DNA from 4 places in the Bradyrhizobium sp. BR 1433 genome. Region 3 is predicted to be linked to each of the others. Evidence: predicted binding sites of a transcription regulator. Region 3 holds the regulator's gene; each other region holds the start of a gene.

Region 1 (7,718 bases), 3.4 Mb from region 3:
CTGCATCGGCAGGCCGACACCCTTGATGGTATAGGCGATGAAGCAGACCGGCCGATCATGGTCGATCGCCTCGAAGGCCTCGATCATGCTCGCCATATCGTGGCCGCCGAGGTTCGACATCAGCGCCAGCAACTCGTCATCGCTGCGGCGCTCGATCAGCGCCGACACCTCGCCCTGGTCGCCGATGTCGTCGCGCAGATGCTTGCGGAACGCGGCGCCGCCCTGGAAGCAGAGCGCGGCGTACATCTGGTTCGGGCAGTTGTCGATCCAGCGCCGCAGCGCCTCGCCGCCGGGCTCGGCGAACGCCTCGAGCATCAGCTTGCCGTACTTCACGATCACCACGTCCCAGCCGAAGTTGCGGAACATGGTCTCGAACTTGGCCCACAGCCCCTCGCGCACCACGGCGTCGAGCGACTGCCTGTTGTAGTCGACCACCCACCATGTGTTGCGCAGGCCGTGCTTCCAGCCTTCGAGCAGCGCCTCGAAGATGTTGCCTCGTCCATCTCGGCGTCGCCGACCAGCGCGATCATGCGGCCCTCCGGCCGGTCCTGCAGCCAGCCATGCGCCTTGACGTAGTCCTGCACCAGCGAGGCGAACAATGTCTGCGCGACGCCGAGGCCGACCGAGCCGGTCGAGAAGTCGACGTCGTCGCTGTCCTTGGTGCGCGAGGGGTAGGACTGCGCGCCCTTGTAGCCGCGAAAATTCTCCAGCTTGTCGCGGGTCTGGTGGCCGAACAGATACTGGATGGCGTGGAACACCGGGCTCGCATGCGGCTTCACCGCGACGCGGTCCTGCGGGCGCAACACCGAGAAATAAAGCGCCGACATGATGTTGGCGAGCGAGGCCGACGAGGCCTGGTGGCCGCCGACCTTCAACCCGTCGGTAGAGGGCCGCACATGGTTGGCGTGATGGATGGTCCACGACGACAGCCACAGCACCTTGCGGGCCAGGGCGGACAGCATGTCGAGGCGTTCAGGCGCGATTCCCATGGCAATGCTCCGGGCGATATGCCGGAATGTTACTGCCGCAGGCGGCGGCGAAAATCTCAATTCCACGCGACAGCACAGGAAAAATTGGGATAAATTCCCACGATCCGACTTCAACTGACGAGTTCATCCCAATGCCTGCCCTCGATGCCATCGACCGCAAGATCCTGAGTCTGCTCCAGACCGACAGCCGCATGACCATGCAGGAACTCGCCGACAAGGTCGGGCTGTCGGTGTCGCCCTGCCACCGCCGGGTCAAGCTGCTCGAGGAGCGCGGCGTGATCTCTCGCTACATCGCAACCGTCGACCAGAAGTCGATCGGGCTGCACGTCTCCGTCTTCATCTCGATCAAGCTGGCGCGGCAGAAGGAGGAAGACCTCAACCGCTTCGCGCGCGCGATCTCGAAATGGGACGAGGTGCTCGAATGCTATCTGATGACCGGCAACCGCGACTATCTGCTGCGCGTCGTCGCCGCCGACCTTTCCTCCTATGAGGCATTCCTGAAGAACAAGCTGACCCGGCTCGACGGCATCGCCTCGATCGAGTCGAGCTTTGCGCTGAGCCAGGTGAAGTATTCGACGGCGTTGCCGGTGTGAGGGCGTTGGTTGGTCACTCGAATGACGCCAACCCCACAGTGTCGTCCCGGCGAAGGCCGGGACCCATACGCCGCAGCAGTTGTTGTGAGAGGGACTCGTCGTTGCAGCATCGCTTAACAATTTGCATTTGGGGTTATGGGTTCCCTGCTTTCGCAGGGACGGCACTGAGTGTGTGAATCGTCCGAGCTTTGCATCTCGTTCCGTTTTGCAAAAGAGGCTTGCGCCGTCGGGCAACTCAGTGATTGGCGCTGGCGCCCTGCCCGGCTGGACGGCCTCGCCGCGACAACCAGGCTACGGCGCGATCCATATCCCAATCACGATGATGGCCAGTGAGACGGCAATGACCAGCATATCGGTGGTGAGCCAATCCGGCATTCCGTTTGATGGCTGCTCGCTCATGTCCGCGACTCCTTCTGTTCGCGTCGAGCCAACATGCTGGAGCGGACCGGCGCGAACGAGGATGAACTGGTTCACATAAAGCTAGGAAAAAGCGGCAAATTCCGCGTGGTTTAGCGCGCTCAAGTTGCGCCACACGGTCGATCTGCCGCGCAGGTTTCTGAACATGTTCGACAACGCCGACGCTTCGGCACAGTCACCATCGTCGTCGTTCAACGCGCTGCGAGAGGCGGCTGAACGTCGCCGGATTGTCGGCGCAACTCGGCGCCGACCTGCCGCCACGCGACAGGCCGCACACGGCCGACGAAGTGGCCGAGGTAGTGGACTCGCCGCCCCGTCCTGATCCTCACAGCACCTTGCGCTGTGCGAGGTTCTTCATCAGCGCACCGACGCCGAAGGTCCAGGGCTCGCATTCGTCGCTATTGCGCATCCGGTTGACCAGCTTGCCGAGCTGTGGTGCGGCGATGGTCACGATGTCGTCGCGCTTGTGGGTAAAGCCCTCGCCCTTGGCATCGCGATCCTTGACCGGCGCGAACATCGTGCCGAGGAACAGCGCAAATCCATCAGGATATTGATGCACGGGGCCGATGGTCTGGGCGACCAGATCGGTCGGGTCGCGGCTGATCTTGCTGATCGAGGAATGGCCCTCGAGCACGAAGCCGTCCGCGCCAGTCACGGTCAGGCCGACATCCATCTTCCTGACATCGTCGAGCGAGAAGGTCTGGTCGAACAGCCGGAGCAGCGGACCGATCGCGCAGGACGCGTTGTTGTCCTTGGCCTTCGACAGCAACAGCGCCGAGCGCCCCTCGAAGTCGCGCAGATTGACGTCGTTGCCGAGCGCGGCGCCGACGATCTTGCCGGCGGCGGAGACAACAAGCACGACCTCCGGCTCCGGATTATTCCAGGTCGACTTCGGATGCAGCCCGGCATCCATGCCTGATCCGACCGAGGACAGCGTCGGCGCCTTGGTGAACACTTCGGCGTCGGGACCGATGCCGACCTCGAGATACTGGCTCCAGGCATTCTGATCGATCAGCACCTGCTTCAGTTTCATCGCCTGCTCGGAGCCGGGCTTCAGCTTGGAGAGATCGTCGCCGACCAGGCGCACCACCTCCTTGCGGATCGCGTCCGCCGAGGACGGATTGCCGCGTGCCCGCTCCTCGATCACGCGCTCCAGCATCGAGATCGCGAAGGTGACGCCGGCGGCCTTCAGCACCTGGAGATCGACCGGCGCCAGCAGGTGCGGCCTGGCCTTGTCGCGGCCGTCGGGCGGGGTGTTGGCGAGGATCGCCTCGAAATCGCCGATCCGCTCGCCGCGCGTGGCGCGCAGCGCGGCCGCGGGATCGCTTTCCTCGCAGAGCGCGCTCACCGTCGGGAACCGCGCCGTGACATCGAACACACCGTCTGCCCGCACCGCGACGACGGCCGGCCCGCCGGCCTGCGGCAACCAGACCCGCCCGACCAGCGTGCCGGCGGTGCCGTCCTCCGGCAGGACGTCTTTTGGCGTGAGCGAAATCATCGGCACATCTCCCTTTTTGGTTTTGTCGGCTTGTTAGCACAGTCCGCCCGGCGGCGTGAAACAGCGGTCACGGCATTGTCATAGAGGGGTAACATCGCCCGTCAATGCTGCCGTCCGATCCATCTAACACACTGAAAGACGGACCTTCATGACGACCTCCGCCCTCACCGACGAAGCCTCCCGGGATGAAGCCTTGCGGGACGAAGCCTTGCGGGACGAAGCCTTGCGCGCCCGCATCCATCAGGAGATGGCCGACAGCCTCGACGAGGAACTCGAGCTCGAGCTCGACGACATGAGGCTCGACGAGCTCGACCATGACGGCGCCGCCGGCAGGCCGTCGATCGACCGCAAGTTCTATTTCCGCGAATTGCTGCGGCTGCAGGGCGAGCTGGTCAAGCTGCAGGACTGGGTGCAGCACGAGAAGAAGAAGGTCGTCGTGCTGTTCGAGGGCCGCGATTCCGCCGGCAAGGGCGGCGTGATCAAGCGCATCACCCAGCGGCTCAACCCGCGGGTGTGCCGGATCGCGGCGCTGCCGGCGCCGAACGAGCGCGAGCGCACGCAATGGTACTTCCAGCGCTATGTCTCGCATCTGCCGGCCGGCGGCGAGATCGTGCTGTTCGACCGCAGCTGGTACAACCGCGCCGGCGTCGAGAAGGTGATGGGGTTCTGCAGCGACGAGCAGTATGAGGAATTCTTCAACTCGGTGCCGGAATTCGAGCGCATGCTGATCCGCTCCGGCACCGTCCTCCTGAAATACTGGTTCTCGATCACCGACGAGGAACAGGCGTTCCGCTTCTCGATGCGGATCCAGGATCCGCTGAAGCAGTGGAAGCTGAGCCCGATGGACGTCGAGGCGCGGACCCGCTGGGAGCTCTACACCAAGGCCAAGGAAACGATGCTGGAACGCACGCACCTGCAGGACTCGCCGTGGTGGATCGTCGATGCAGTCGACAAGAAGCGCGCGCGGCTCAACTGCATCTCGCATCTCTTGAGCCAGATCCCCTATCAGGCGGTCACCCACCAGCCGGTGGTGCTGCCGCCGCGGGTGCGCAACCCGGACTACCACCGCGGCCCGATCCCGCAGGAGATGTACGTGCCGGGACGATATTGATTCTGGGCGCGCGCACGCTCTGTCCTCCCCGCTTACGGGGGAGGATCACTAAATCGCGATTGTAGATTGTGAGGCAGCTCACTGGTCCTTTTGCGCCCTCCCTTTAAACCAGAGGTTGCTCGCAATTCGCGGGCTAGAAGGAGGCGTACGCTATGTTGAAAGAACATCTTGAAAGCAAAAGCTCGGCGACCGACCAGCCAGAAAGCTATAAGGGTGTTGCGACACATGCTATCCAAACCCTTGACCTCAGTTGGAGCGCGCCTATTCGTTACGGCGATTGCAAGCTGTCCGGCTTCTTGAACGGCACCCTGAACAACGGCCCCACTCTCAGGCTTCGTTCTGACGGAACAGCAGAATTGCTGGCAAAATTTTTCTCGACCGACGACGGTGATGTTTGGGTTATCGATCGTCTCGTTCTTTTGGACATTCACGGGACGGTGCTTTTTCAGTTTCCACACCTTTCAAGCCCAGAAACCCAGACAGACAACCAAGTGCTCGATTGGGTAGCCGAACTGAGCTTCCCCGCCGTTTTCTTTTCTTCGGTCACAGGGGCGAACATGACCTATCGTTGCTAACCCCTAAGGGCGCGGTTCGCGGCTTATTCGACCTCCCCCCACAAGCGGGAGGGGTGAAGTCCGGCACGTAGGCGACCGCGCCCTCGCCTACCAATGGTGCAGGCGCGCACCCTTGCTGGCACCGGATACCGACGCTAGGCTTCCCCGATCTGGTGCAGGGAGGCCCGCTTGACTCAATCCGACGACATCAAAATCTCCGAAGATCGCCGCGACGCGCTGCGCTATGCGCTCGGAATCGGCAGCGGCGCGGCGCTCGCGGCCGCGATGGCAACGCCGGCCTCGGCGCAGACGCCAGCCGACAACACGCTGGATCGCATCCGGGCCAACAAGGTGCTGCGGATCGCGGTGCTGCCGGGCGAGCTGCCCTATTTCAACAAGGACCTCGCCTCGGGCACCTGGTCCGGCTTCTCGATCGAGATGGCCAACGACCTGGCCAAACTGCTCGACGTCAAGCTGGAGTATGTCGAGTCGACCTACGGCAATTCAATCCTTGATCTGCAGGCCAACAAGATCGACCTCGGCTTCGCGCTCAACCCGACGCCGCAGCGCGCGCTGGTGGTCGATTTCACCAATCTGGTGTTCCCGCATCCGTTCGGCGCGATGCTGAGGAAGGGGCTGGAAGCCAAGACCTGGGCCGACATCAACAAGCCCGAGGTCAAGATCGCGGTCGACGTCGGCTCGGCCAACGAGGCGGTGGCGCGCCGCTTTGCGCCGAACGCCACCATCAAGTCGCTGAAGTCGCGCGACGAGGTGATGCTGGAAATGTCGTCGGGTCGCGTCGATTGCGTGGTCAACGCGCTGGTGCTCGGGCTGACCGCGATCGCCAAGAACCCGAACCTCGGCACCTACAAGATCCTGGCCTCGCCATCGGTGACGATCGCGAGCGGCACGGCGGTACGGCGCGAAGCCGACAAGCGCTGGCGCGATTTTCTCTCGGTGTGGATCGACTACAACCGCGGCATCGGCCAGATGCGCGAATGGTTCGTCAAGGGCCTCGGCCTTGCCGGCGTCAAGCCCGAGGATGTACCGGTGGAGTTGAGTATCTGAGGCGATTGCCGAGACGGCAGTGATCTCCCTCTCCCGCTTGCGGGGAGGGCCGGGGTGGGGGTGTCGCCACAAGCGACACCCTATGTATGGAGAGAGCCCCCACCCGGATCGCATCTAACGATGCGATCCGACCTCCCCCGCAAGCGGGAGAGGTCAAGCAACTCACACCTTGTCGTAGGTCAGCCCGCGCTCCAGCCGCCTGGCCACCAGCGTCGACGGGAACAGGATCGCGAAATAGATCAGCGCCACGATGGTGTAGACCTCGAGCGGCCGGTAGGTGTCGGCGTTGATCAAGGTCGCGTTGTAGACGAGATCGGGTACCGCGATGATCGAGACCAGCGAGGTGTTCTTGAGCTGCGTGACCGACTGGTTGACATAGGGCGCCATCATCGGCTTCAGCGCCTGCGGCAGGATCACGAGCCGCATCAGGCGCCAGCCGCGGAAGCCGAGCGCCTTCGCCGCGTCCCACTGCCCGACCGGCACGCTCTCGATCGAGCCGCGCACGATCTCGGCATAGAACGCGCCGCCATAGAGCGACAGCACGCTGACGGCGGCGACATGCGCCGGGATGTTGACGCCGATCACGACCGGAAACGCGTAGTAGAACCAGATGATCTGCACCAGCAGCGGCGTGCAGCGGAACAATTCGATATAGGCGATCAGGAGCCAGTCGATCACCGGGATGCGCCGCAGCCGCAGCATGCCGACGATCAGGCCGATCAATGTCCCGAGGATGATGGTGCCGATCGTGTAGGCGATGGTCCAGCCGAGCCCGAGCCAGAACAGATGGCTGTACTTGGCAAGGATGCCGAAATCCCAGACGTAGTTCATCCTGCCCCTCGGTTGCCGCGCGCTTGATCGCCAAACATCGCAGGCGGCCTCGCACGTGTCACGCGATATACCGGTTCGGCGAGAATGCCCGCACCTCGAACGGCGGCGCATCGCCCGCGATCATCGCCGCAATTGCGGCGCCCGTTCCGGGGCCGGTGGTGAAGCCGATATGCTGGTTGCCGAAGGCGAACCAGAGCCCGCGATGTCGCGGCGCCGCGCCGATCATCGGCAGGCTGTCGGGCAGCGTCGGCCGCGCGCCGCGCCAGCGCTCGCCGACCGCATCGCCGAATTCGACTACGCTGCGCGCCATCGGCACCACCGCCTCGAGCTGCGAAAAATTCGACGGCGCATCGCGCGCAGTGAGCTCGACGCCGCTGGTGACGCGAACGCCCTGCTCCATCGGCGTCATCAGAAAGCCGCCCTCCGCATCATGGATCGGCCGCAGCAATTTGCGTGCCGGATTCGACACGAAATGCTGGTGATAGCCGCGCTCGAACGCCAGCGGCACGCGATAGCCGAGCGGCCGCAGCAGCTCGGCCGACCACGGCCCGAGCGCGACCACGACATGGCGCGCGGCGATCTCGCCGTCGGCGAGCTGCACGCGCCAGCCGTCGCCGTGCGGCTCGATCCGCCGGACCCCGGATTGCCTGATCGTGC
Region 2 (7,718 bases), 2.7 Mb from region 3:
CGACGATATGCACGTGGTATCTCCTCTGGAGCGCCCCTCGCGCTCTCGCCGGATGTCCCCCAAATCTGTGCGGACTGGATAGCGCGTGGGCGGCGTAGTCAACCGGACATGCACCGCCGGGCGTCCCTTGCTATCCTGCGGACCTGATTCTCTCGCAGGTTTTCGCAAGCCGTGGTTGCATTCATCGTCGCCGTCCTGATCTTCATCCTGCTCGGCGGCGCCGCGCTTGCGACCATGGCGATCCATGTCCGGCTCGCCGATCATCACCGCAGCGACGAGACCAATACCTCGGTACGCCTGGTCGCGACGCTGTTCGTCACCATGCCGTCGCTGCTGCTCGGCCTGATGATGAACAGTGCCGCCAACACCTATGTGGCGGTCGATCGCAATTTGCACGTCTTCGCCACCGACCTCATCCTGCTCGATCGCAGCCTGCGGCCGCTCGGGCCGAGCGCCGAGGAGCCGCGCAAGCGGCTGCTCGCTTATGTCGAGCAGGTGCTCAAGGATGTTCCGATCTCCAGGGCAAGCGCGGTGTCCGAGCGCCTGCTCGACGAGGTCGGCACCAGCCTGCGCGAGCTGCGGTTCGACGACGAGCAGAAGGTCGCGCTGTGGAACGACGCGCGCTCGGTCTATCGGCAGGCGGTGCAGCAGCGCTGGACCTTTGTCGAGCAGTCCGACGGCTCGTTTCCGTCGCCGCTGATCTGCATCCTGGTCGGGTGGCTGACGCTGATGTTCGCCACCCTCGGCTTTCGCGCGCCGCGCAACGCAGTGGTGATCTCGACCACTGTCGCCGCCGCGGCGTTGATCTCGGCCGCGATCTATCTGATCCTCGAAATGAGCACGCCGTTCTCCGGCCCGATCCAGCTCTCCGACCGCCCGCTGGTGCGCGCGGTCGAGGAAATCAAACGGTAGGGAAGTGTAGCCCGGATGGGCGAAGCAATATCCGGGGCGGAGTACTCCCGCATCTCGCTGCGCTCATGCGGGCTACGGGACGGTATCGGCACGCGCCTGCGGCTTTATTCCCCTCGCATCGATCGCCGTCCCGAAAATTCTTCGCGCGCCGCCAGCGGAATAGTGCGCGCCCTCCGGCGTCCTAACGCATGCAAGCCATTTGCATTCGAACAGGAGACATCATGAAGACATCGATCTCGCTCGCGCTCGCCACCGCCGTGTCGCTTGCGTTCGCCTCAGCCGCCTTTGCCGCGCCGCCGACCAAGACCGGAACCACCGCGAAAGGCTCGGTCCTCACCGACGCCAAGGGCATGACGCTCTACACCTTCGACAAGGATTCCGAAGGCAAGTCGGCCTGCAACGGACCGTGCGCGACGAACTGGCCGGTCTTGAAGGCGGACGCCAGCGACAAGGCCGAAAGCGGCTACACCATCATCTCGCGTGACGACGGCTCCAAGCAGTGGGCCTACAAGGGCAAGCCGCTCTATACCTTCGCCAAGGACCAGAAGGCCGGCGACATCACCGGCGACGGCTTCCTCAACGGCGCCTGGCACCTCGCGCAGCCCTGAGGCTTGCGGGTGGATTGAGGGTAGGGCGGGTTAGCGCAAGCGTAACCCGCCATCTCTCCGCGCGCGAAACATGCGGCGGGTTACGGGCCGCCCTGCGGGCGGACCCGTTGGCTAACCCACCCGTCGATCGTGCCTGAGGCGACGATCGCGCCTCACGCCCTGCGCTTCAGCGCCATGCCCATGCTGATCCAGCTCACGCCGGCGCAGATCAGATCGACGCTGAGGAAGATGCCGAGCACGTAGAGGCTCGAGACCGGCCAGCGCGCCAGGATCATGGCGCCGAGCACCAGCGTGATCAGGCCGGAGATCGCGACCATTCCCCAGGGCGCTTCCGAGTTCATGCCGAAGGCGAGGAAGATGCGGACGATGCCCGACACCACCAGCGCGATGCCGAGGAACAGCGTCAGCGTCGCCGCGGCGAGCAGCGGGTTCTCGAAGGTGATGAAGCCCGCCACGACATAGAGCGCGCCGAGCAGCAGCCAGAACAGGAATTTGCCCCAGGTCTTGAACTGGAACGCGTTGATGATCTCGGCGACGCCGGCGACGATCATCATGGCGCCGACGAACAGCACGCTGACGACGGTGGCGAAGAAGACGCTGCCGAAGGCGAGCACGCCGGCGATCAGGTAGATCACGCCGAGGGCGACGATCAGCCCCACTTGGCGCGGAGGTTGGAAAGCCCGGATCCGAGGCTGTGAGGAGGTGTGGCGGGTGAGCTGGACGCAGTGGACATCGTATCGCTCCCGAATACTTGATGAAACCATGCTACCATAGGTCAAGGCACGGACAAGGGCGGGTGCGCAGCTGGCACGAACTGCATGCTGGCACCAAAGGCGCCGCGATACGTTGATTCAATTCGTCCGCTGTGTTGCCGCGCAGCATTCGTCGGTTTGACGGCCGCCGGCCCGCATCGGACGATGGACTGTCCGAACCGCAGCGCAAGCGGTCCGGATCGCGCATCCACAGAGGAGGTCGACATGCCCGCCACGCACGACAAGGATCACGTCTACAAAATCCTGGAACTGGTCGGATCATCGGACAAGAGCATCGAGGCGGCGATCGAGAACGCCGTGAGCCGCGCGTCAAAGACGATCCGGGAAATGAAGTGGTTCGAGGTGGTGCAGACGCGGGGCCATATCGAGGACGGCAAGATCCGGCACTACCAGGTGGCGCTGCGCGTCGGCTTTACGCTGGAGTAGGGCGTTCAGGTCGCTTGCGCCTTGCAGCCTGCAGGATTGCTCGGGACCCATGGATGCGATCGGCATCCGGCTTTCCCTGCGCCCTCTGTCATCAGGGCGGCGAAACGAAATGCAAAACTCGCGCTGCAGAGGCCGCGAGACTGCAGATGCGTGACTCACAAGCCGCACCACACATTCATCGTCGTCCCGGCGCAGGCCGGGACCCATTACCCCAAATCTCGATTGTTGCGCGACGCTGGGGCCGCGACCCCCGTTCATCACCGAATTCGGTGGTGATGGGTCCCGGCCTTCGCCGGGACGACGAATGTGGAAAGAGCGGTGCCGCCGGCCCTCATCACCGCCGCGACAGCGGCGCGGGGGCGGCGGGGCGGTGGCGCCGGCGGCGAGGGAGCGCTGCACCATCATGGTGTCGGACCAGCGGCCATAGCGATAGGCGACACCGGGCAAATGGCCGACGCGGGCGAAGCCGAACCTTTCGTGCAGCGCGAGCGAGGCGGCATTGTCGCTGTCGATGTAGCCGATCATCTGGCGGAAGCCGGCGGCGGCGCAGGTGTCGATCAACTCCTGCAGCAGCCGGCCGCCGACACGCTGGCCGGTGAAGCGGTGATGCACATAGATCGAATGCTTCACCGTGTAGCGGTAGGCCGGACGCTTGCGAAACAGCACGACATAGGCATAGCCGACCACTTCGCCGTCACAGATCGCGACGAGGTGGGGCAGGCGGGTGTTGCGCAGATTCTTGCGGCGATCGCGCAGATCGTCGGGCTCCGGCGTGCCGCTGTCGTCGACGCTTTCCTCGACGCCGCGGCGGATATGGTGGCGGTAGATCGACAGCATGGCGTCGACGTCGCTGTCGCGGGAAGGACGGACGGTGATCTTGTGATCATTCTCCATTGTGTTGCGTCCGTTCGCCTATTCGGACACGACATAGGTGTAGAAGCGGACACGGCCGGAGTCGTCGATCTCCTTGTAGATGCCCTGGACCTCGACCTCGAAGCCCGGGAACGCATTGAAGCTCGCCTCGAACATCTTCAGGTAATCGATCATCGGCTTGCTGCGTTCCGACAGCCGCTCGCCGGGCACGATGGTGGCGATGCCGGGCGGGTAGACCACGAATGGCGTCGCGGCGACGCGGCCGAAGATCTGGTCGATCGGCAGATAGTCGACATCGTTGCGGATGAGATATTGTGCGGCCTGGCGCGGCGACATCGCGATCTCGGGCAGGTGCTCGGGCAGGAATTGCCTGGCCTGCAGCGTGCTGACGCCGCCGTCGCGGAAGAAGCGGTGCATGTCGCCGCAGAGGTCGCGCAGCCGCACCCCGCTATAGCGTTGCGGGCGGCGGCGGAAGAATTCGGGGATGACGTCCTCGATCAGCGCGTTGTCGTCGTGCAGCTTCTTGAAGGCGACGAGCCCCGACACCAGTGTGCCGGCCTTGCTGGCCTCGACGCCGGGCGTCAGCAGGAAAAGCAGGGAGTTGAGGTCGTTCTTCTCGGCGACGATCTGGTTCTCGCGCAGATACTGCGCCACCACCGGTGCGGGGATGCCGTGATCGGCATAGGCGCCGGTGGCGTGATCGAAGCCCGGCGTCAGCAATGTGAGCTTGTTCGGATCGGTCATGGCAAAGCCGGCCGTCAGCTCGGGGAAGCCGTGCCAGGTCTCGCCGGGATTGAGCTGCCAGTAGGACGGGTTGGTCGCGAGCTGGTCGGTCGAGATCGCCTCCCAGGCGACATTGTGCACGCCGTTCTCGCGCGCGACGTCGGGGATCATGACGCGATCCGGCACGAACGGCTCGAAGAACCAGCGCCGCTCGGCCCGCGTCTCCTTCTCCTCGAACTCGCGCTTCACGGCGCGGATCTTCTTGCGCAGCTCGATGCCGAGCCGGATCGTGTCGTCCCACAACACTTCGCCGGAGCGGCCCTTCATCATCTGCGCGCCGACATCGAGCGAGGCGAACAGCGGGTAGAACGGCGACGTCGAGGCGTGCTGCATGAAGCTTTCGTTGAAGCGGCGGTGCTCGACCCGGCGCTTCTGGCCCTTGATGTGGCGGTCGCGGATGTGGATCTGCGAGGCCTGCGAAAAGCTCGCGAGCTGCTTGTGGGTCGATTGGGTCGCGATGATGCCGGGCGCCTCGGTGCCGAGATCGGACAGTCCCATGGCGAAGCGGCCGGCATAGATCGGGTGGAATTTCATGAAGCCGGCCCAGGCCTCGTCGAACAGGATGTAGTCGCAGAGATGGCCGATCCGCTTCAGGATCATCTCGGCCGAGTGGATGGTGCCGTCATAGGTGCACTGCTCGACCACGGCGACGCGGAACGGACGCTCCTTCTTCCAGGCGTTCTCGTCCTTCACCAGCGGGTGCTTGCGGATGTGGTCGCGCAGCGTGCCCTCGTCGAGCAGGTCCCAGCGCATCGGCCCGATCAGGCCCCAGGCGTTGCGCACCGTCGGCACGTAGACCGGGATGCCGCCGCCGATCAGCAGCGCGCCGTGATGCGCGGCCTTGTGGTTGTTGCGGTCGAACAGCACGAGGTCGCCGTCGGTAACCAGCGAGCCGAGCGCGACCTTGTTGGAGGTCGAGGTGCCGTTGAGCACGAAATAGGTCTTCTCGGCGCCGAAGATCCGCGCCGCCTCCTTCTGCGCCCGCAGCGCCGGTCCCTCATGGGTGAGGAGGTCGCCGAGGTCGAGCACGGAATTGTCGAGGTCGTCGCGGAACACGGCTTCGCCGAGATGTTCGACGAACACCCGTCCGATCGGGCTGCGGCTATAGAAGACGCCGCCATTATGGCCCGGGCAGGTCCAGAGCTGGTTGCCTTCCTCGGCATAATCAACCAGTGCGCCGAAGAACGGCGTCTTCAAATTCTCGGCATATTGCTTCAGCCTGGAGATCAGGTTCTTGGCGATGAAGGGCGGGGTTTCCTCGGACAGGAACACATAGCCGTCGATGAAATCGAGCACCTCGACCGGCAGGTCCTCGAACCGCTTGCGGCGGATCAACAGGATGATCGGGAAGTCGAGGCCGCGCCGGCGCATCAGGTTGATCAGCGCCGCGGTCTTGCCTTCAAGGCCCTTCTTGCCCCAATCGACCACCATGCAGCCGATCGCCGCATCGGTCTGCACCGCGATCTCGGCATCTTCCAGCTTGCGGGCACGAACCACCTCGAAGCCGGAGCGCTCGATCTCGGCGATGATCTGGTTGAAGCGGATGCCCTCGAGGTCGTCGGCCTCGAACACTGGCGCTGCGAACAGGAAGTTGAAGCGTTTGAAATAGTCCATGCGTGTCCCCGAACTGGTCCGGCGCTGACGTGTCGGCACAATTCATGACAGGCAGATGACAATGGGGCGGATGGAGGATCGAATACGTTGTTGGGGACGCAATCCCTCACTGCACGACGTCAGCCCGTGGATATTCGAGTTGCATGGCGACGAAGTCCGCCGTATCACGGCCATAGCGTGTTTCGATCCCGGCAAGCGCCCGGTCGAGCGCCTGCGCGGGTGGCGCGGTGCCGACCGCGGGCAGCAGACGATCCGCGGACCAATCCGGCGCCACGACCTGCGGATAGACGCGCAGGCCGTTGCGGGTCGTCACGACGTCGTCGGTCGCGGCGAACGTCACGGCATGCGAACGGTAGGTGCGCGACCAACTGTCGGCGACCAGCGCCAGCGAGACCTCGTCGACGCCGGGGGCCAGCGCGAGGCCGAGCTGTTCCCGGTTCCAGAACGCCAGCGTGTTCCGGAGGGCGGTCAGCGCGAAAGGACGCGTGAACTTGAAGGCGTTGCTGTCATGTCGCGCGTCCCAGCCGGGCAGGCCGATCTCGCGCGCGACGGCCTCGGCCTTGTCGCGGCCGGCGATCGCCTCGATCAGGGTCAGCGACATCGGCATCGAGGCCGAAATCCCGGTCGTCGTCGCGACGCCGCGATCGACCACGATGCGGCGGTCGGCGACGTATTGGATGGCGGGATGTTTGCTGCGCCAGTTCTTCAGGTAGAACCAGTGCGTGGTGGCGCGCCTGCCGTCGAGCAGGCCGGTCGAGGCGAGCACCTTGGCGCCGGCGCAGACGGCGACGATCACAGCGCCTTTCTCCGCCTGCTGCCGGATCCATTGCATGACTGCCGGATCGTCGTCGCGGCTCATCGCCGGTACGATGACGTAGTCCGCGCCGTCCGGATGTGCGGTGTCGAATGCGGCGATGGTCGCATCAGGCTCGACTTTCAGCACCGGGAACAGCGCGACCGGACCGGGTCCCGTCGCCAGCGTGACGACATCGGCGACATCGGCGCGCTTGAGGATGCCGTAGGGCATCAGATAGTCGGTGGTCTCGGTCATGTCGTTGATGCCGAGCATCACGATCAGCGGGCGCGACCGCTTCGGCGGCTTCAGCTCAGCGACCATCGCGTCGTGCTCTTGCGTCGCGATCGGCGGCGGAACGCGGAACGCCGATGCGGCGGGCAGGGTGAAGAGCCAGATGCCGCCGATGATTGGAACCAGCGCGGCAACGGCGATGCCGCTCCACGCGAGAAGCCGCCAGGTCATGATGATCGATCTCAACGTATCCGCGTGCGTCGCCCGGCACGCAAGCTACTCGCCGGCCACGTCAACCAAAACGGCGAAATTCCCGCAAAAAAGGACACGCGAACAACGCGGCTCACAGGCATCGCCCGGACGAGCGACAGCGACATCCGGGGCGGTCCTTCCCCGCATGTCGCTCCGCTCATGCGGGCTACGCGACGTGCTCAGTAGACGAGGTTTGTACCCGGCGGCTTTTCCAGTGCCGCCGCCAGCGTCCGATACTCATCGCAGTCGGTGCCACATATCTCGGCGATCCGCTGCAGATGATACTGCGCCTGGTCGCGGTTTCCCTGTTCGATCTGCCACAGGCCGTAGTAGTTCCACGTCAGGACGTGGTTCGGATCGGCCTTGAGCGCACGTTCGTACCAGACCTGCGATTGCTTGTAGTCGCCGAGCTTGCGATAGGAGTAGCCGATCAGGTTCGCAACGTTCGGC
Region 3 (7,718 bases):
GCGGCGCCAGGAACCGCACCACATTGTCGCCGGCGCCGACGGTGAGCAGCTTCTCGCTGCGCAGCGCGGCGATCAGGTCGCCCGACGGCACCACGGCCTTGACGCCGATCAACAGCCCCTCGCCGCGCACCTCCGACAGCACGCCGGGATAGCGGTCGACGACGGAGGCGAGCTTCTGCTTGAGCAGCAGCGACATCTTCTGCACATGCTCGAAGAAGCCGGGTTTCAGCATGACGTCGAGCACGGCATTGGCGGCGGCGACCGCGAGCGGATTGCCACCGAAGGTCGAGCCGTGTGAGCCGGGCGCCATGCCGGCAGCAGCCTGCGCGGTCGCCAGCACCGCGCCGATCGGGAAGCCGCCGCCGAGCGCCTTGGCCAGCGACATCACATCCGGCGTGACGCCGGTGCGCTTGTAGGCGAACAGCTCGCCGGTGCGGCCCATGCCGGTCTGCACCTCGTCGAAAGCGAGCAGCAGGCCATGCTCGTCGCACAGCGCGCGCAGCGCCTTGAAGAACGCCTGCGGCGCCGAGCGCACGCCGCCCTCGCCCTGCACCGGCTCGATCAGGATGCCGGCGGTGTGCGGGCCGATCGCCTTCTTCACCGCCTCGATGTCGCCATGCGGCACCTGGTCGAAACCGTCCATCGGCGGGCCGAAGCCCTCGAGATATTTCGCCGAGCCGGTCGCCGCCAGCGTGCCCAGCGTGCGGCCGTGGAAGGCGCCCTCGAAGGTGATGATGCGGTAGCGCTCGCCATGGCCCTTGGAGAAGTGATAATGGCGGACCAGCTTGATCACGCCCTCCATCGCCTCGGCGCCGGAATTGCAGAAGAACACGAAGTCGGCAAAGCTCTGCTCGCACAGCCGCGCGGCAAGCACCTCGCCGTCCGGGCTCTTGAACAGGTTCGACATGTGCCAGAGCTTGGTCGCCTGTTCCTGCAGCGCCTTGACGAGATACGGATGCGCGTGCCCGAGCGCGTTGACCGCGACGCCCGAGGTGAAATCGAGATAGCGGTCGCCGTTGGTTGCGATCAGCCAGGCGCCCTCACCGCGCTCGAAACCGAGATCGACCCTGGCGAAGACGGGGAGCAGATGCGACGTGGCAGCGTTGGTCATGGCGATCACTGACGGCTTTTGAGCCGACAATTGCCGCGCGCCTTGACGCCAGCGCAGCAACGGCCAGCTTCGGAAAACAAAACGGCCGCCTTTGCGGGCGGCACGTGGCGGGCATTGTATGCTGCGGTCGGTAAGTGTCAATCGCCACGAAGTGGCCTTCCTGCAATGCGAAACGAGCGCAATCCGGGGCATTCCGGTGCGGTGGAAAAGCCTCATCGCAACGCTTAACTGTGTGGGAACATGTGGACGCACGGCCGCGGACTCTTGCGCCAGAGTCACGCCATATTGTAGCGTTTGGCCTGTCGGGTACGACATCTCGTGCGGCGGTACTGGACCCTCTAAGTAGCCTTTGTGTCTCGCGTAAACGTTCGGGCGCAACACCGTGCCCGGCGAGGGCTAAGGGATTCTGGCCGCAGGGATATTTGTCCAGATTGGCTCGCAGCGCCGCTCCAATGCTTGGCCGGCGCTACGCGAAGGGAAGAATGCGATGACTGTATTGACCTGGTCCGACGATCGCGTCGAGCAGCTGAAGAAGCTCTGGGAGTCCGGCCTGTCGGCCAGCCAGATCGCGGCGGAACTTGGCAATGTGACGCGAAACGCCGTGATCGGCAAAGTGCATCGGCTCGGCCTCTCCGGCCGCGCCAAGGCACCCTCCACGGCCGCGCCGCGGCAGCGCAAGGCCCGCCCCGCCCAGCACATGATGCGGGTGGCGCGCCCGGTCTCGCGCGGCAACACCGCGCTGGCGCACGCCTTCGAGGCCGAGATGGAGCCCGATCCGATCTCCTACGACAATGTGGTGCCGATGAGCCAGCGGCTGTCGCTGCTCGAGCTCAACGAGGCCACCTGTCACTGGCCGGTCGGCGATCCCTCGAGCCCGGAATTCTTCTTCTGCGGCGGCAAAGCGCTCGGCGGCCTGCCCTATTGCGCGCATCACTCGCGCGTCGCCTACCAGCCCGCCGCTGATCGCCGCCGGCCGTCGGCGAAACCGCAGATCAAGTGAGCACTCGGGAAAACGACGGAAGACCTCAAAAACAAATCCCCGCGAAAGCGGGGATTTTTTTGTGGCCTCCACCGTCATTGCGAGGAGCGTTAGCGACGAAGCAATCCATCGTTCCGCGTTTGCGGTGAAATGGATTGCTTCGCTACGCTCGCAATGACGACGCTGGATGGGCCGGGGCTAAGCCAACGCCCGTTACGGCTGCGGCTCGGCCTTGGCAAAGCGGTCGTCGAGCGCGTAGCCGGCGCCGCGCACGGTGCGGATCGGATCCTGCTCGCGGCCCGGATTGAGCAGCTTGCGCAGGCGGCCGATATGCACGTCGACGGTGCGCTCGTCGATGTAGATGTCGCGGCCCCAGACGCTGTCGAGCAGTTGCTCGCGGCTGAACACGCGGCCGGGATGCTCGAGGAAGAATTCGAGCAGGCGATACTCGGTCGGCCCGAGATCGATGGGACGGCCCGAGCGCGCCACGCGGCGCTTCTCGCGGTCGAGCTCGATGTCGCCATAGGTCAGCACGGTCGCAAGCCGCTCCGGGCTGGCCCGGCGCAAGAGGCCTTTCACCCGCGCCAGCAACTCCGGCACCGAGAACGGCTTGACGATGTAATCGTCGGCGCCGGTGGCAAGCCCGCGCACGCGCTCGCTTTCCTCGCCGCGCGCGGTCAGCATGATGATCGGAAGCTGCTTGGTCTCGGGCCGCGCCCGCAGGCGGCGGCACAACTCGATGCCGGACAGGCCCGGCAACATCCAGTCGAGCACCACGAGGTCGGGAACGCGCTCCTTCAGCCTTGTATCCGCATCGTCGCCGCGCCCCACCGTCTCGACATCGTAGCCTTCCGCATCGAGATTGTAGCGCAACAGCGTCGTCAGCGCTTCCTCGTCTTCGACTACCAGAATGCGTGCGCTCATCGGTCTAAGTTCTTTCTCTGTGGTGATCCGTTGCCCAGACGCAAACCGAAACGCTTACTTCCTCGAGCATAGTCCCCGCGGAAACGAGTTGTCGCGAGGATCATCCAGTTTCGCTCTTGCCGGTTCCGCGCTTGCCGATCATGCCTCAGTTGCCCGGCACCGTGGTGGCAAAAGTGGTCATGTCGCCCTTCGGGCGCTTGTCGGTGATCTGCTGGCCCTCGATCATGTAGAACACGGTCTCGGCGATATTGGTGGCGTGATCGCCGATCCGCTCGATGTTCTTGGCGCAGAACATCAGATGGATGCAGAACGAGATGTTGCGCGGATCTTCCATCATGTAGGTGAGCAGTTCGCGGAACAGCGAGGTGCAGATCGCATCGACCTCCTCGTCGCCCTTCCAGACGTTCATCGCCGCCGGCAGGTCGTGCGCGGCATAGGCGTCGAGCACCGACTTGACCTGCGACAGCACGAGGTCGGTCATGTGCTCGAGGCCGCGGATCAGCTTCAGCGGCTGGAAATCGCTCTCCAACGCCGCGACGCGCTTGCCCATGTTCTTGGCGAGGTCGCCGATCCGCTCGAGGTCGGTGGCGACGCGCATCGCGCTAACGATCTCACGCAGGTCGATCGCCATCGGCTGGCGGCGGGCGATCGTCAGCACCGCGCGCTCTTCGATGTTGCGCTGCAGATTGTCGATCTCGATGTCGGCGGCGACCACGCGCTTGCCGAGCGCGACGTCGCGACGGATCAGCGCGTCGACCGACTCGGTAATCATCCGTTCGACCAGGCCGCCCATCTCGGCGACCAGGCGGGTCAACTCCTGCAGGTCGCTGTCGAATGCCTTGGCGGTATGTTCAGAAGCCATCGCTTGTCTCCCTCAACCATGATCCCGGGGATCATGGTATCGTGTCGTGAATTTTAGCATGACCTGATCGGAAAACCGGTTTCCACTTTTCCGGATCATGCGCCGGTCAACCGAACCGGCCGGTGATGTAGTCCTGGGTGCGCCGATCGCTCGGTGAGGTGAAGATCTTGTTGGTGTCGTCGAACTCGATCAGCTCGCCGAGATACATGAAGGCGGTCTTGTCGGAGACGCGCGCCGCCTGCTGCATGTTATGGGTGACGATCGCGATCGTGTAGTCCTCGGAGAGCTCCTGGATCAGCTCCTCGACCTTGGCGGTCGAGATCGGGTCGAGCGCCGAGCACGGCTCGTCGAACAGGATCACCTCGGGGCGCACCGCCACGGTGCGCGCGATGCACAGGCGCTGCTGCTGGCCGCCGGAGAGCGACAGGCCGGAGGCGTTCAGCTTGTCCTTGACCTCGTTCCAAAGCGCGCCGCCGCGCAACGCCTTCTCGACCCGGTCGTCCATCTCGGACTTCGAGATCTTCTCGTAGAGGCGGATGCCGAAGGCGATGTTCTCGTAGATCGTCATCGGGAACGGCGTCGGCTTCTGGAACACCATGCCGACGCGCGCGCGCAACAAGTTGAGGTCGAGCTTGGGGTCGAGAATGTTGGTCTGGTCCAGCATCAGCTGGCCGACCGCGCGCTGGCCCGGATACAGGTCATACATCCGGTTGAAGATGCGCAGCAGGGTCGACTTGCCGCAGCCGGACGGGCCGATGAACGCCGTGACGCGGTTGGTGCCGAGCGTCAGGTTGATGTTCTTCAGCGCGTGGTGCTCGCCGTAATAGAAGTTGAGATTGCGCACCGTGACTTTCGGCGGCGCTTCCGGCAGCGGAACCTGCGGAACGTGGCCTGCGGCAGTCGTGGAGACGGAAAGCTCGGTCATTTTGCGGCCCTTTCGGCACCAAGGATACGCGCGCCGATATTCAACGCGAGCACGGTGAATGTGATGAGCAGCGCACCGCTCCACGCCAGCTCCTTCCAGTAGGCGTAGGGGCTCTGCACGAAGTTGTTGATGGTCACCGGCAGGTTGGCCATCGTCTTGGTCAGATCCAGGCTGAAGAACTGGTTCGACAGCGCGGTGAACAGCAGCGGCGCGGTCTCGCCGGCGACGCGGGCGGTCGCCAGCAGCACGCCGGTGATCAGACCCGATCGCGCAGCACGATAAGCGATCCGCTTGATCACCAGCGAACGCGGCAGGCCGAGCGCGGAGGCGGCCTCGCGCAGCGGATTGGGCACCAAGAGCAGCATGTCCTCGGTGGTGCGCAGCACGACCGGGATCACGATCACCGCGAGCGCGAGGCTGCCTGCGATCGCCGAGAAGCCGCGCATCGGCACCACCACCGCACCATAGATGAACAGGCCGATGATGATCGAGGGCGCGCTGAGCAGGATGTTGTTGATGAAGCGGATCACCGAGGTCAGCTTGTCGTGCTTGCCGTATTCGGCGAGGTAGGTGCCGGCGAACAGGCCAAGCGGCGCGCCGATGCCGACGCCGATCACGGTCATGATGACCGAGCCGACGATGGCGTTGAGCAGGCCGCCTTCGGTCGAGCCGGGCGGCGGCGTGTTCTGGGTGAACAGCTGCACGCTGAGGCCGGCAAGGCCGTTATAGAGCAGCGTGATCAGGATCAGCGCCAGCCAGGTGACGCCGAACAGAGCCGCGCCGACGCAGAGTGCGCGGATGACGATGTCGCTGCGGCGGCGGGATTTGTAGATCGGGTTCATGGCGTTACTTCCCCGCCTTCTTTTCAAGCCGCATCAGCATCAGCCGCGCGCCGGCGAGCACGAAGAAGGTCAGCACGAACAGCAGCAGGCCGAGCAGGATCAGGCCGGACTGGTGCAGGCCGTCGCTCTCAGCGAATTCGCTGGCGATCGCCGCCGAGATCGTGGTGCCCGGCGCGAAGATCGACGACGAGATGCGGAACGAGTTGCCGATGATGAAGGTCACCGCCATGGTCTCGCCGAGGGCGCGGCCGAGCGCCAGCATGATGCCGCCGATCACGCCGACGCGGGTGTAGGGGATCACGACGCTGCGAACGACTTCCCAGGTGGTGCAGCCCATGCCGTAGGCGGCTTCCTTCAGCACCGGCGGCACGGTCTTGAACACGTCGACCGAGATCGCGGTGATGAAGGGCAGCACCATGATCGCAAGGATCAGCGCAGCGTTGAACAGGCTGAGATAGGACGGCGGGCCGGCGAACACCGCACCCAGCACCGGGACGCCCTCGAAGATCCGGATCATGAAGGGCTGGAACGTGTTGGCAAGGAACGGGCCGAGCACGAAGAAGCCCCACATGCCGTAGATGATCGAGGGGATGCCGGCGAGCAGCTCGATCGCGATGCCGATCGGGCGGCGCAGCATTTGCGGGCAGAGCTCGGTGAGGAACACGGCGATGCCGATGCCGACCGGAATGGCGATCAGCATCGCGATGACCGAGGTGATCAGCGTGCCGTAGATCGGGCCGAGCGCGCCGAGCACCGGTGGATCGGCCGAGGGTGCCCAGCGCTGCGTCCAGAGGAAGGCGATGCCGTATTCCTTCATCGCCGGCCAGGCGCCGACGATCAGCGACAGGATGATGCCGCCGAGGATCAACAGAACCGAAATCGCCGAGATGCGGGTGATCCAATAGAAAGTGAGGTCACCGAGCTTGAAGGCGCTGAGGGCCTTGGCGCGATCGTAAGGTCCCGCGGCTTCCATCACATCGCTCTGAACAGCCATGTCTGCCACGCCGATCCCCTCTTTAGTATGCAAAAGCCACGCAAACCGCTACGCCCCGAAGCGATCGTCACTGACGCATTTGGCCGGGCGTCGTCGTTCCAGCCACGCCCCTTGAGGCGCGAACCCCGGCCTCGATCCCGCGCTTGTCGCCGCGGTGATGGAGACCGGGTCTTGGTCGCTCGACCTGTGCCGCGATCGGCACAGGTCCTGTCGCAGCGTCGGACTTAGCTCTTGATGTCCGACGACCAGGTCTTCTCGATCAGCTTGACGACCGAGTCCGGCATCGGGATGTAGTCGAGCTCTTCGGCCGCCTTGTCGCCCTTCTCGAAGGCGTATTTGAAGAACTTGAGCGCTTCCTGCGAGGCCGCCTTGTCGGTCGAGTCCTTGTGCATCAGGATGAAGGTCGCCGCGGTGATCGGCCAGGAGGCCTCGCCCGGCTGGTCGGTCAGGATCACGTAGTAGCCGGGAGCCTTGGCCCAGTCGGCGTTCGAGGCGGCAGCCTGGAAGGCAGCCATGGTCGGCTGCACGGTCTTGCCGGCCTTGTTGACCAGCCCGGTGTAGGTCAGCTTGTTCTGCTTGGCGTAGGCATATTCGACATAGCCGATCGCGTTCTTGGTCTGGCTGATGTTGCCGGCAACGCCTTCGTTGCCCTTGGCGCCGACGCCGACCGGCCATTCGACCGCGGTGCCGGAACCGACCTTGGACTTCCAGTCGGCGTTCGACTTGGAGAGATAGTCGGTGAAGTTGAAGGTGGTGCCCGAACCGTCCGAACGGCGCACGACGGTGATCGCATCGCCCGGCAGGGTCAGCTTCGGATTGAGCTTGGCGATCGCCGCGTCATTCCACTTGGTGATCTTGCCGAGATAGATGTCGCCGAGCACTTCGCCCGACAGGATCAGGTCACCCGGCTTGATGCCTTCGAGGTTCACGACCGGGACGATCGCGCCCATCACCATGGGCCACTGGACGAGGCCGTCCTTCTCGAGCTGCTCGTGCTTGAGCGGCGCGTCGGTGGCGCCGAAGGTCACGGTCTTGGCCTGGATCTGCTTGATGCCGGCGCCGGAGCCGATCGACTGGTAGT
Region 4 (7,718 bases), 4.2 Mb from region 3:
ACGACTACAAGACCGCCGGGATCGCCAAGGACAAGCTCAAGCAGTGGAGCGACGAGGTCGGCTGGGAGACACTGCTCAATCGCGCCGGCACCACCTTCAAGAAGCTGCCCGATGCCGACAAGGAAGGCCTGAACGAGCGCAAGGCGCTGGCGCTGATGGCCGAGCAGCCCTCGATGATCAAGCGCCCGGTGCTCGATCTCGGGGGCAAGCGCGTGGTCGGCTTCAAGCCGGACATCTACGCCAAGGAAGTGCCGGCGAAGGCGCGCAAGAAGGGCTAGGGCGCTTCCAGCGATGTCGTGACCGCTTCGCGTGACGCGACGCGTCTAGATCAGCTCGACTGAATCCTGACTTGCCGGACGATCCGCGGGCACGAACCTGCGGTCGATCACCGCCCTGATGGTGACGACCGGGACCGACTTCGCCTTCACGCCCATCAGATTGTGCAGCCGAAAGCGGCCTTCGATGCTGATCGCCTTGTAGGAGCCGATGATGTGCTCGACGGTGTCGCCGCGTCCGAACGGCAGCAGCAGCCGCTCATAGGACACGTCCTTGCCGTCGGCGTCCGTGACCTCCGCAACTGTATAGGTTGGACGCTTGAGCGCGAGGCAAGCACGATATGACAGGATCACTCCTGCGTAGCGCTCGGGTCCGATCGCATCGTCAAGAAAGCGGTTGGTGCGCAGCGGCGGCTCGATGTGCTCGTTGCCATAGGCCGTCGTCAGCCTCGCGCCTTCCTGCGTAATCAGGAAACGTGCCGCCTCGCCACTGCCGACCACGTCAAAGCTCATCATGTCGGCGCGCTCGTCGGCGGTGCCCTCGGTATGGAAGTCGCACAACAGGGGAAGCGCGTCCGGCAGGCGCAGCCCGCGCAGCCAGGCGTTCAGCAGCACCCGCTGCGTGATCGATTTGACCACCGATGGATCGGCGCTTCGGAATTGCATCGGCTAGCCGAACTCAGGCACAAAGGGGATGCGGCCAAAGACAAGTTCATCGATCTGCGGGATGGTTTGGCTGCGGGCATAAAGTCGCAGCCACGTGCCGGGGAAATCACTCGAATTGACGACCGAAGAATTGGCGCGCTTGAAATGCAAGGCTCTAGCCGTTCATCATGCAATGGCCGGAGCTTCGGCGAGAGGCGCAAATATTCTATGAAAGCGCGAGTCCGGAGCAAAACACCGTTAACGACCGCTTTCCCGAGGCGCAAAGCGCGCCGAAATGCCATTCGACTAAGGATCAACCGGAACCGGTCACGCTGATGCCGCAGTGCACAGCTTTCCACCTTGCGTAACCGCCGCAGATGACGGCATATTCCGGCCCGGAGGCGACGGGCCCCGGACGGTTTCCAAGACGTAGCGGACGCCTGTCGGACACGAAAAAAGCTGGCCACGCGGGCGAGGGGCTTCGCAGCGATGGCGTATGGGGGAATCTATTTGGCCGATGAGTTCATCCTCGAAACCAGCGGATTGACCAAGGAATTCGCGGGTTTCTTCGCCGTTCGCGACGTCGCGTTGAAAGTGCGTCGGGGCAGTATCCATGCGTTGATCGGGCCGAACGGCGCCGGCAAGACGACCTGTTTCAATCTGCTGACCAAATTCCTGAAGCCGTCGGCAGGCCAGATTCGCTACAAGGGCCACGACATCACCGCGATGCCGCCGGCCGACGTGGCGCGCCTCGGGCTGGTCCGTTCGTTTCAGATCTCGGCGGTATTTCCGCATCTGACCGCGCTCGAGAACGTTCGCGTGGCGCTGCAGCGGCAGCACGGTTCGTCGTTCGATTTCTGGCGTTCGAAAAGCGTGCTCGACCGCTTCAATCCGCGCGCCCACGAACTCCTGAACGACGTCGGCTTGAGCGAATTCGCCAATACGCCGGCGGTGGAGATGCCGTACGGCCGCAAGCGCGCACTTGAAATTGCAACGACGCTCGCGCTCGACCCCGAGATGATGCTGCTCGACGAGCCGATGGCCGGCATGGGCCACGAGGACATCGACAAGATCGCGGCGCTGATCAAGCGGATCTCCGCGAAATACACCATCCTGATGGTCGAACATAACCTCTCGGTGGTGGCCAACCTATCCGACATCATCACCGTGCTGACGCGCGGGCAGGTGCTGGCGGAGGGCAACTACGCCGACCTCTCCAAGGACGAGCGCGTGAAGGAAGCCTATCTGGGAGCGGGTCATGGCTGAGGCAAAACTGGCGGAGAAGCCCGTGGCTGCGGCCGGAGCCGATGTGCTGACGGTGAAGGATCTGCAGGCCTGGTACGGCGAATCCCACATCCTTCACGGCATCAATTTCAACGTGAAGGCCGGCGAGGTGGTGACGCTGCTCGGCCGCAACGGCGCCGGCAAGACCACCACGTTGAAGTCGGTGATGGGCGTGATCGGCAAGCGCTCGGGCTCGATCCGCTTCGACAATCAGGAAATCATCCGCGCCACCTCGGACAGGATTGCGCGGCTCGGCATCGCATTCTGTCCCGAGGAGCGCGGCATTTTCGCCAGCCTCGATGTGCGCGAGAATTTGCTGCTACCGCCGGTGGTGCGGCCGGGCGGTCTGCCGCTGGACCAGATCTTCACGCTGTTTCCCAACCTGAAGGAGCGCCTCACCAGCCAGGGCACCAAGCTCTCGGGCGGCGAGCAGCAGATGCTGGCGATCGCGCGCATCCTGCGCACCGGCGCGCGCTTCCTGATGCTGGACGAGCCGACCGAAGGGTTGGCGCCGGTCATCATCCAGCAGATCGGGCACACCATTGCGCGCCTGAAGTCGCAGGGATTCACGATCCTGTTGGTCGAGCAGAATTTCCGTTTCGCCTCGACCGTTGCGGACCGCTACTACATTGTCGAGCACGGCAAGGTGATCGACGGCTTCGCGAATTCGGAGCTGTCGGCCAACATGGACAAGCTCCATACCTATCTCGGCGTCTGATATCGCCAGAACCAGAAAATTTAGGACGAGGGAATACGACATGAAGAACAAGATTTCGGCGCTCTTGCTCGGCACCGCGATGGTGCTGTCCGCTGCAAGCGTCGCCTCCGCCCAGGAAAAGCTCGACAAGACGGTCAAGATCGGCGCGCTGTCGGATCAGTCCGGCCTCTACGCCGATCTCGCCGGCCCCGGCTCGACGCTGGCGGCGCAGATGGCGATCGAGGACTCCGGCCTCAAGGCCAAGGGCTGGACCATCGACCTGATCTCCGGCGATCACCAGAACAAGCCCGATATCGGCACCACCATCGCCCGCCAGTGGTTCGACGTCGACAAGGTCGACACCATCGTCGACGTGCCGAATTCCGGCGTCGCGCTCGCGGTCAACAACGTCGTCAAGGAAAAGAACGGCGTCTACATCAATTCGGGCGCCGCGACTTCGGATCTCACCAACGCGCAGTGCTCGCCGAATACCGTGCACTGGACCTACGACACCTACATGCTCGCCCACGCCACCGGCCAGGCGCTGGTGAAGGCGGGCAGGGATACCTGGTTCTTCCTCACCGCGGATTACGCGTTCGGCGCCGCGCTCGAGCGCGACACCACGGCCGTCGTCACCGCCAATGGCGGCAAGGTGGTCGGCGGCGTCAAGCATCCGCTCAACACCGCTGACTTCTCCTCCTTCCTGCTGCAGGCTCAGGCTTCCAAGGCCAAGATCATTGGTCTCGCCAATGCCGGCGGCGACACCACCAACTCGATCAAGCAGGCGGCCGAGTTCGGCATCGTCAAGGGGGGCCAGAAGCTCGCGGCGCTGCTGCTGTTCCTCACCGACGTCAAGGCGATCGGGCTCGAGACCGCGCAGGGCCTCAACTTCACCGAGACGTTCTACTGGGACCTCAACGACAAGACCCGTGCCTTCTCCAAGCGCTTCTCGGAGCGGATGAAGAACAGCGCGCCCCGACCATGGTGCAGGCCGGCGTCTATGCGGGCCTCATGCATTACTTCAAGGCGCTGGAAGCGCTCGGCGGCAATCCGCATGACGGCGCCAAGGTGGTCGCGAAGATGAAGACGATCCCGACCGACGATCCGCTGTTCGGCAAGGGCGAGGTCGAGCCCAACGGCCGCGTCACCCACGACGCCTACCTGTTCGAAGTGAAGAAGCCTTCGGAGTCCAAGGGACCGTGGGACTTCTACAAGCTGGTCGGCACCGTGCCGGGCAACCAGGCCTTCACGCCGCTCGACAAGAGCGCCTGCGCGCTTCTGAAGAAGTGACGATCATGCCCGCCGGCCATGCGCGTGGCCGGCGGGCTTCATCTATCTAGCGAAAGCTCATTCGATGCAGGCTCTCTACGCACAGCTTCTGGTGGGACTGATCAACGGCTCGTTCTACGCGCTGCTCAGTCTGGGGCTCGCCGTCATCTTCGGCATGCTCAACATCATCAATTTCGCGCATGGCGCGCTCTACATGATGGGCGCCTTCGTGGCGTATTTCCTGCTCAACCTGGGCGGCATCAATTACTGGTGGGCGCTGATCATCGCACCCGTCGTGGTCGGCATCTTCGGCATGATCCTCGAGCGGACCATGCTGCAATGGCTGACCGGCCTCGATCATCTCTACGGATTGCTGCTGACCTTCGGCATCGCGCTGATCGTGCAGGGCGTGTTCCAGAACTATTTCGGCTCCTCGGGCCTGCCTTACTCGATCCCGGATCAGCTCAAGGGCGGCGTCAATCTCGGCTTCATGTTCCTGCCGATCTATCGCGGCTGGGTCGTCGTCTTCTCGCTCGTGGTGTGCCTTGCCACCTGGTTCCTGATCGAGAAAACGCAGCTCGGCGCCTACCTGCGCGCCGCGACCGAGAATCCGACGCTGGTGCGCGCGTTCGGCATCAACGTGCCGCGCATGATCACGCTGACCTACGGGCTCGGCGTCGGTCTTGCCGCGCTTGCCGGCGTGCTGTCGGCGCCGATCAACCAGGTCCGCCCGCTGATGGGCGCCGATCTCATCATCGTGGTGTTCGCGGTGGTCGTGATCGGCGGCATGGGCTCGATCATGGGCTCGATCATCACCGGCTTCGCGCTCGGCGTGATCGAGGGACTGACCAAGTATTTTTATCCCGAGGCCTCCAACACCGTGGTGTTTGTCCTGATGGTGGTGGTGTTGCTGGTGAAGCCAACGGGACTGACGGGACGGGCGGCTTGATATGTCAGCATTGACCGACGATACACTTCCGATCACGCCGCGCGCGATGCGCGACGAGATGATCGTATTCGCCGCGATGGCGCTGCTGCTGGCGATCGTGCCGTGGACGGGGATCTATCCGTTCTTCGTCATGCAGGCGCTGTGCTTCGCGCTGCTCGCCTGCGCCTTCAACCTCCTGATCGGCTATGGCGGCCTGCTGTCATTCGGCCACGCGATGTTCCTCGGCACCGCCGGTTACGTCTCGGCCCACGCGCTGAAGGTGTGGGGGCTGACGCCGGAGCTCGGCATCCTGGTCGGCACCGCGGCCGCGGCCTTGCTCGGCCTGGTCACCGGCTACATCTCGATCAAGCGGCAGGGCATCTATTTCTCGATGATCACGCTGGCGCTGTCGCAGCTGCTTTACTTCCTCTATTTGCAGGCGCCGTTCACCCATGGTGAAGACGGCATCCAGGGCATTCCGCAAGGCCACCTGCTCGGCATCTTCGATCTCTCGAAGCCGCTGGTGCTTTACTATGTCGTGCTGGTCGGCTTCCTCGCCGGTTTCCTGCTGATCTACCGCACCATCAACTCGCCGTTCGGCGAGGTGCTGAAGTCGATCCGCGAGAACGAGCCGCGTGCGATCTCGCTCGGCTACAAGACCGACCAGTACAAGCTGCTCGCCTTCATCCTGTCGGGCACGCTGGCGGGCTTTGCCGGCTCGCTGAAGGTGTTCGTGGCGCAGAATGCCTCGCTGACCGACGTGCACTGGTCGATGTCCGGTGAAATCGTGCTGATGACGCTGGTCGGCGGTCTCGGCACCATCTTCGGCCCGGTGGTCGGCGCCTTCGTGATCATCGCCATGCAGCAATATCTCGCCGGTTTCGGCCAGTGGGTGACGGTGATCCAGGGCGTGATCTTCGTGGCCTGCGTGCTGCTGTTCCGGCGCGGCCTGGTCGGCGAGCTGGCCCACCTGTTGCGGCGGTCGCTGTAGGGCAGGTTTCGGCGATTTTCGGCCGATATAGCGGTGGACGACCGCCCGTTCGGGCGGTCGTTTCAGGTGTTTTCCCAGTCAGATGCTCTATGACACTTCTGTGACAGTCGCTAAAAGGGCTGTCCCGGAATGATGGAACTGAGACATGCTGCGCTGGTTTCGCGCCTTCCTGCCCAAGGAAGAGCGGTTTTTCGACCTGTTCGCCCGACACGCCCGGACCTCCGTGCAATGCGCATTGGCGTTGCAGGACATGCTGAAGGGCGGGGAGGAGACTCCTGTCTTTTGCCAGCGCGTCAATCGGTTCGAGAACGACGCCGATAGCGTCACCCGCGAGGTCCTGACCGCGGTTCGCCGCACCTTCATCACCCCGTTCGATCGCGGCGATATCAAGAACCTGATCACCTCGATGGACGACGCGGTCGACCAGATGCAGGCGACCGCCAAGGCGGTCATGCTGTTCGAGGTGCGCGAGTTCGAGCCGCCGATGCGCGAGATCGGCACGCTTATCGTGGAATGCGCCAATCTGGTGGTCCGCGCGCTACCCTTGCTGCAGGGCATCGGCCAGAACGTCTCGATGCTGACCCAGATCACCGAGGAGCTGACCAAGCTCGAGGGCCGGGTCGACGATCTCCATGATATCGGGCTCAAGGAATTGTTCCTGAAGCATCGCAACGCCAACACGATGGACTTCATCGTCGGCGCGGAGATCTACGACCATCTCGAGAAGGTGGCCGACCGTTTCGACGACGTCGCCAATGAGATCAACTCGATCGTGATCGAGCAAGTCTGAGCATGATCCGGAAAAGTGTGATGCGGTTTTCCCTGCGACAAACGCGAAGCGTTTGCGCGGCGATCATGCTCAACAAAGCACAATAGAGCGGGACATCAAGTGGACGCCACGCTGGGTCTTCCGATTCTGACCATCCTGATCGCGGTCGCGCTGCTGTTCGACTTCCTGAACGGTCTGCACGATGCCGCGAACTCGATCGCGACCATCGTCTCGACCCGCGTGCTGCGGCCGCAATATGCGGTGTTCTGGGCGGCCTTCTTCAATTTCGTCGCCTTCGCAGTGTTCGGCCTGCACGTCGCCAACACGATCGGCACCGGGATCATCGACCCGGCGGTGGTGGACGCGACCGTGATCTTCGCCGCGCTGGTCGGCGCGATCGTCTGGAACGTAATCACCTGGGCGCTGGGCATCCCGTCGTCGAGCTCGCACGCGCTGATCGGCGGCCTGGTCGGCGCCGGCATGGCGAAGGCGGGCATCTCGGCGGCGGTGTGGAGCGGGCTCACCAAGACCTTGCTCGCGATCGTGCTGTCGCCGCTGGTCGGCTTCCTGCTGGCGCTGGTGCTGGTCGCGATCGTGTCCTGGCTCTCGGTGCGCTCGACGCCGTTCGCGGTCGATCGCGCCTTCCGCATCCTGCAATTCGCCTCGGCGTCGCTGTATTCGCTCGGCCATGGCGGCAACGACGCGCAGAAGACCATGGGCATCATCGGCGTGCTGCTCTATTCCCAGGGCCATCTCGGCGAGACCTTCGAGATTCCGTTCTGGGTGGTGCTGGCCTGCCAGAGCGCGATGGCGCTGGGCACCTTGATGGGCGGCTGGCGGATCGTCCGCACCATGGGGCT

Evidence for each region. Region 3 encodes PhoB, which activates phosphate uptake and scavenging genes when phosphate is short. Its sites were predicted from a motif close to TGTCATNNANCTGTCAT; they were not measured.
Region 1: ppk2 (polyphosphate kinase 2) is a predicted target of PhoB. The motif match lies at 3,574-3,590, and genes of this name have one in related genera.
Region 2: ACSKB9_RS07925 (Orn/Lys/Arg decarboxylase N-terminal domain-containing protein) is a predicted target of PhoB. The motif match lies at 6,034-6,050, and genes of this name have one in related genera.
Region 4: ACSKB9_RS00610 (DUF47 domain-containing protein) is a predicted target of PhoB. The motif match lies at 6,179-6,195, and genes of this name have one in related genera.

Annotation. Positions count from the first base shown of each region.
Region 1 covers NZ_JBPUGG010000001.1:7,709,605-7,717,322, reverse strand. The annotation lists partial or broken gene ACSKB9_RS37140 (transketolase) at 1-989, opposite strand, end outside; gene ACSKB9_RS37135 (Lrp/AsnC family transcriptional regulator) at 1,121-1,582, shown strand; gene ACSKB9_RS37130 (fumarylacetoacetate hydrolase family protein) at 2,325-3,497, opposite strand; gene ppk2 (polyphosphate kinase 2) at 3,745-4,608, shown strand; gene ACSKB9_RS37120 (DUF6294 family protein) at 4,761-5,183, shown strand; gene ACSKB9_RS37115 (transporter substrate-binding domain-containing protein) at 5,352-6,230, shown strand; gene ACSKB9_RS37110 (amino acid ABC transporter permease) at 6,393-7,061, opposite strand; gene ACSKB9_RS37105 (NAD(P)/FAD-dependent oxidoreductase) at 7,120-7,718, opposite strand, start outside.
Region 2 covers NZ_JBPUGG010000001.1:1,562,166-1,569,883, reverse strand. The annotation lists gene ACSKB9_RS07955 (ornithine cyclodeaminase family protein) at 1-13, opposite strand, end outside; gene ACSKB9_RS07950 (hypothetical protein) at 172-912, shown strand; gene ACSKB9_RS07945 (COG4315 family predicted lipoprotein) at 1,134-1,520, shown strand; gene ACSKB9_RS07940 (HdeD family acid-resistance protein) at 1,673-2,179, opposite strand; gene ACSKB9_RS07935 (dodecin) at 2,498-2,719, shown strand; partial or broken gene ACSKB9_RS07930 (N-acetyltransferase family protein) at 3,054-3,613, opposite strand; gene ACSKB9_RS07925 (Orn/Lys/Arg decarboxylase N-terminal domain-containing protein) at 3,632-5,989, opposite strand; gene ACSKB9_RS07920 (DJ-1/PfpI family protein) at 6,096-7,247, opposite strand; gene ACSKB9_RS07915 (tetratricopeptide repeat protein) at 7,448-7,718, opposite strand, start outside.
Region 3 covers NZ_JBPUGG010000001.1:4,268,324-4,276,041, forward strand. The annotation lists gene ACSKB9_RS20815 (aspartate aminotransferase family protein) at 1-1,111, opposite strand, end outside; gene ACSKB9_RS20820 (GcrA family cell cycle regulator) at 1,599-2,111, shown strand; gene phoB (phosphate regulon transcriptional regulator PhoB) at 2,304-3,014, opposite strand; gene phoU (phosphate signaling complex protein PhoU) at 3,160-3,876, opposite strand; gene pstB (phosphate ABC transporter ATP-binding protein PstB) at 3,983-4,801, opposite strand; gene pstA (phosphate ABC transporter permease PstA) at 4,798-5,643, opposite strand; gene pstC (phosphate ABC transporter permease subunit PstC) at 5,648-6,637, opposite strand; gene pstS (phosphate ABC transporter substrate-binding protein PstS) at 6,862-7,718, opposite strand, start outside.
Region 4 covers NZ_JBPUGG010000001.1:114,789-122,506, forward strand. The annotation lists gene ACSKB9_RS00570 (ArsC family reductase) at 1-278, shown strand, start outside; gene ACSKB9_RS00575 (hypothetical protein) at 324-941, opposite strand; gene ACSKB9_RS00580 (hypothetical protein) at 945-1,091, opposite strand; gene ACSKB9_RS00585 (ABC transporter ATP-binding protein) at 1,431-2,186, shown strand; gene ACSKB9_RS00590 (ABC transporter ATP-binding protein) at 2,179-2,922, shown strand; partial or broken gene ACSKB9_RS00595 (ABC transporter substrate-binding protein) at 2,963-4,191, shown strand; gene ACSKB9_RS00600 (branched-chain amino acid ABC transporter permease) at 4,256-5,119, shown strand; gene ACSKB9_RS00605 (branched-chain amino acid ABC transporter permease) at 5,121-6,089, shown strand; gene ACSKB9_RS00610 (DUF47 domain-containing protein) at 6,235-6,879, shown strand; gene ACSKB9_RS00615 (anion permease) at 6,979-7,718, shown strand, end outside.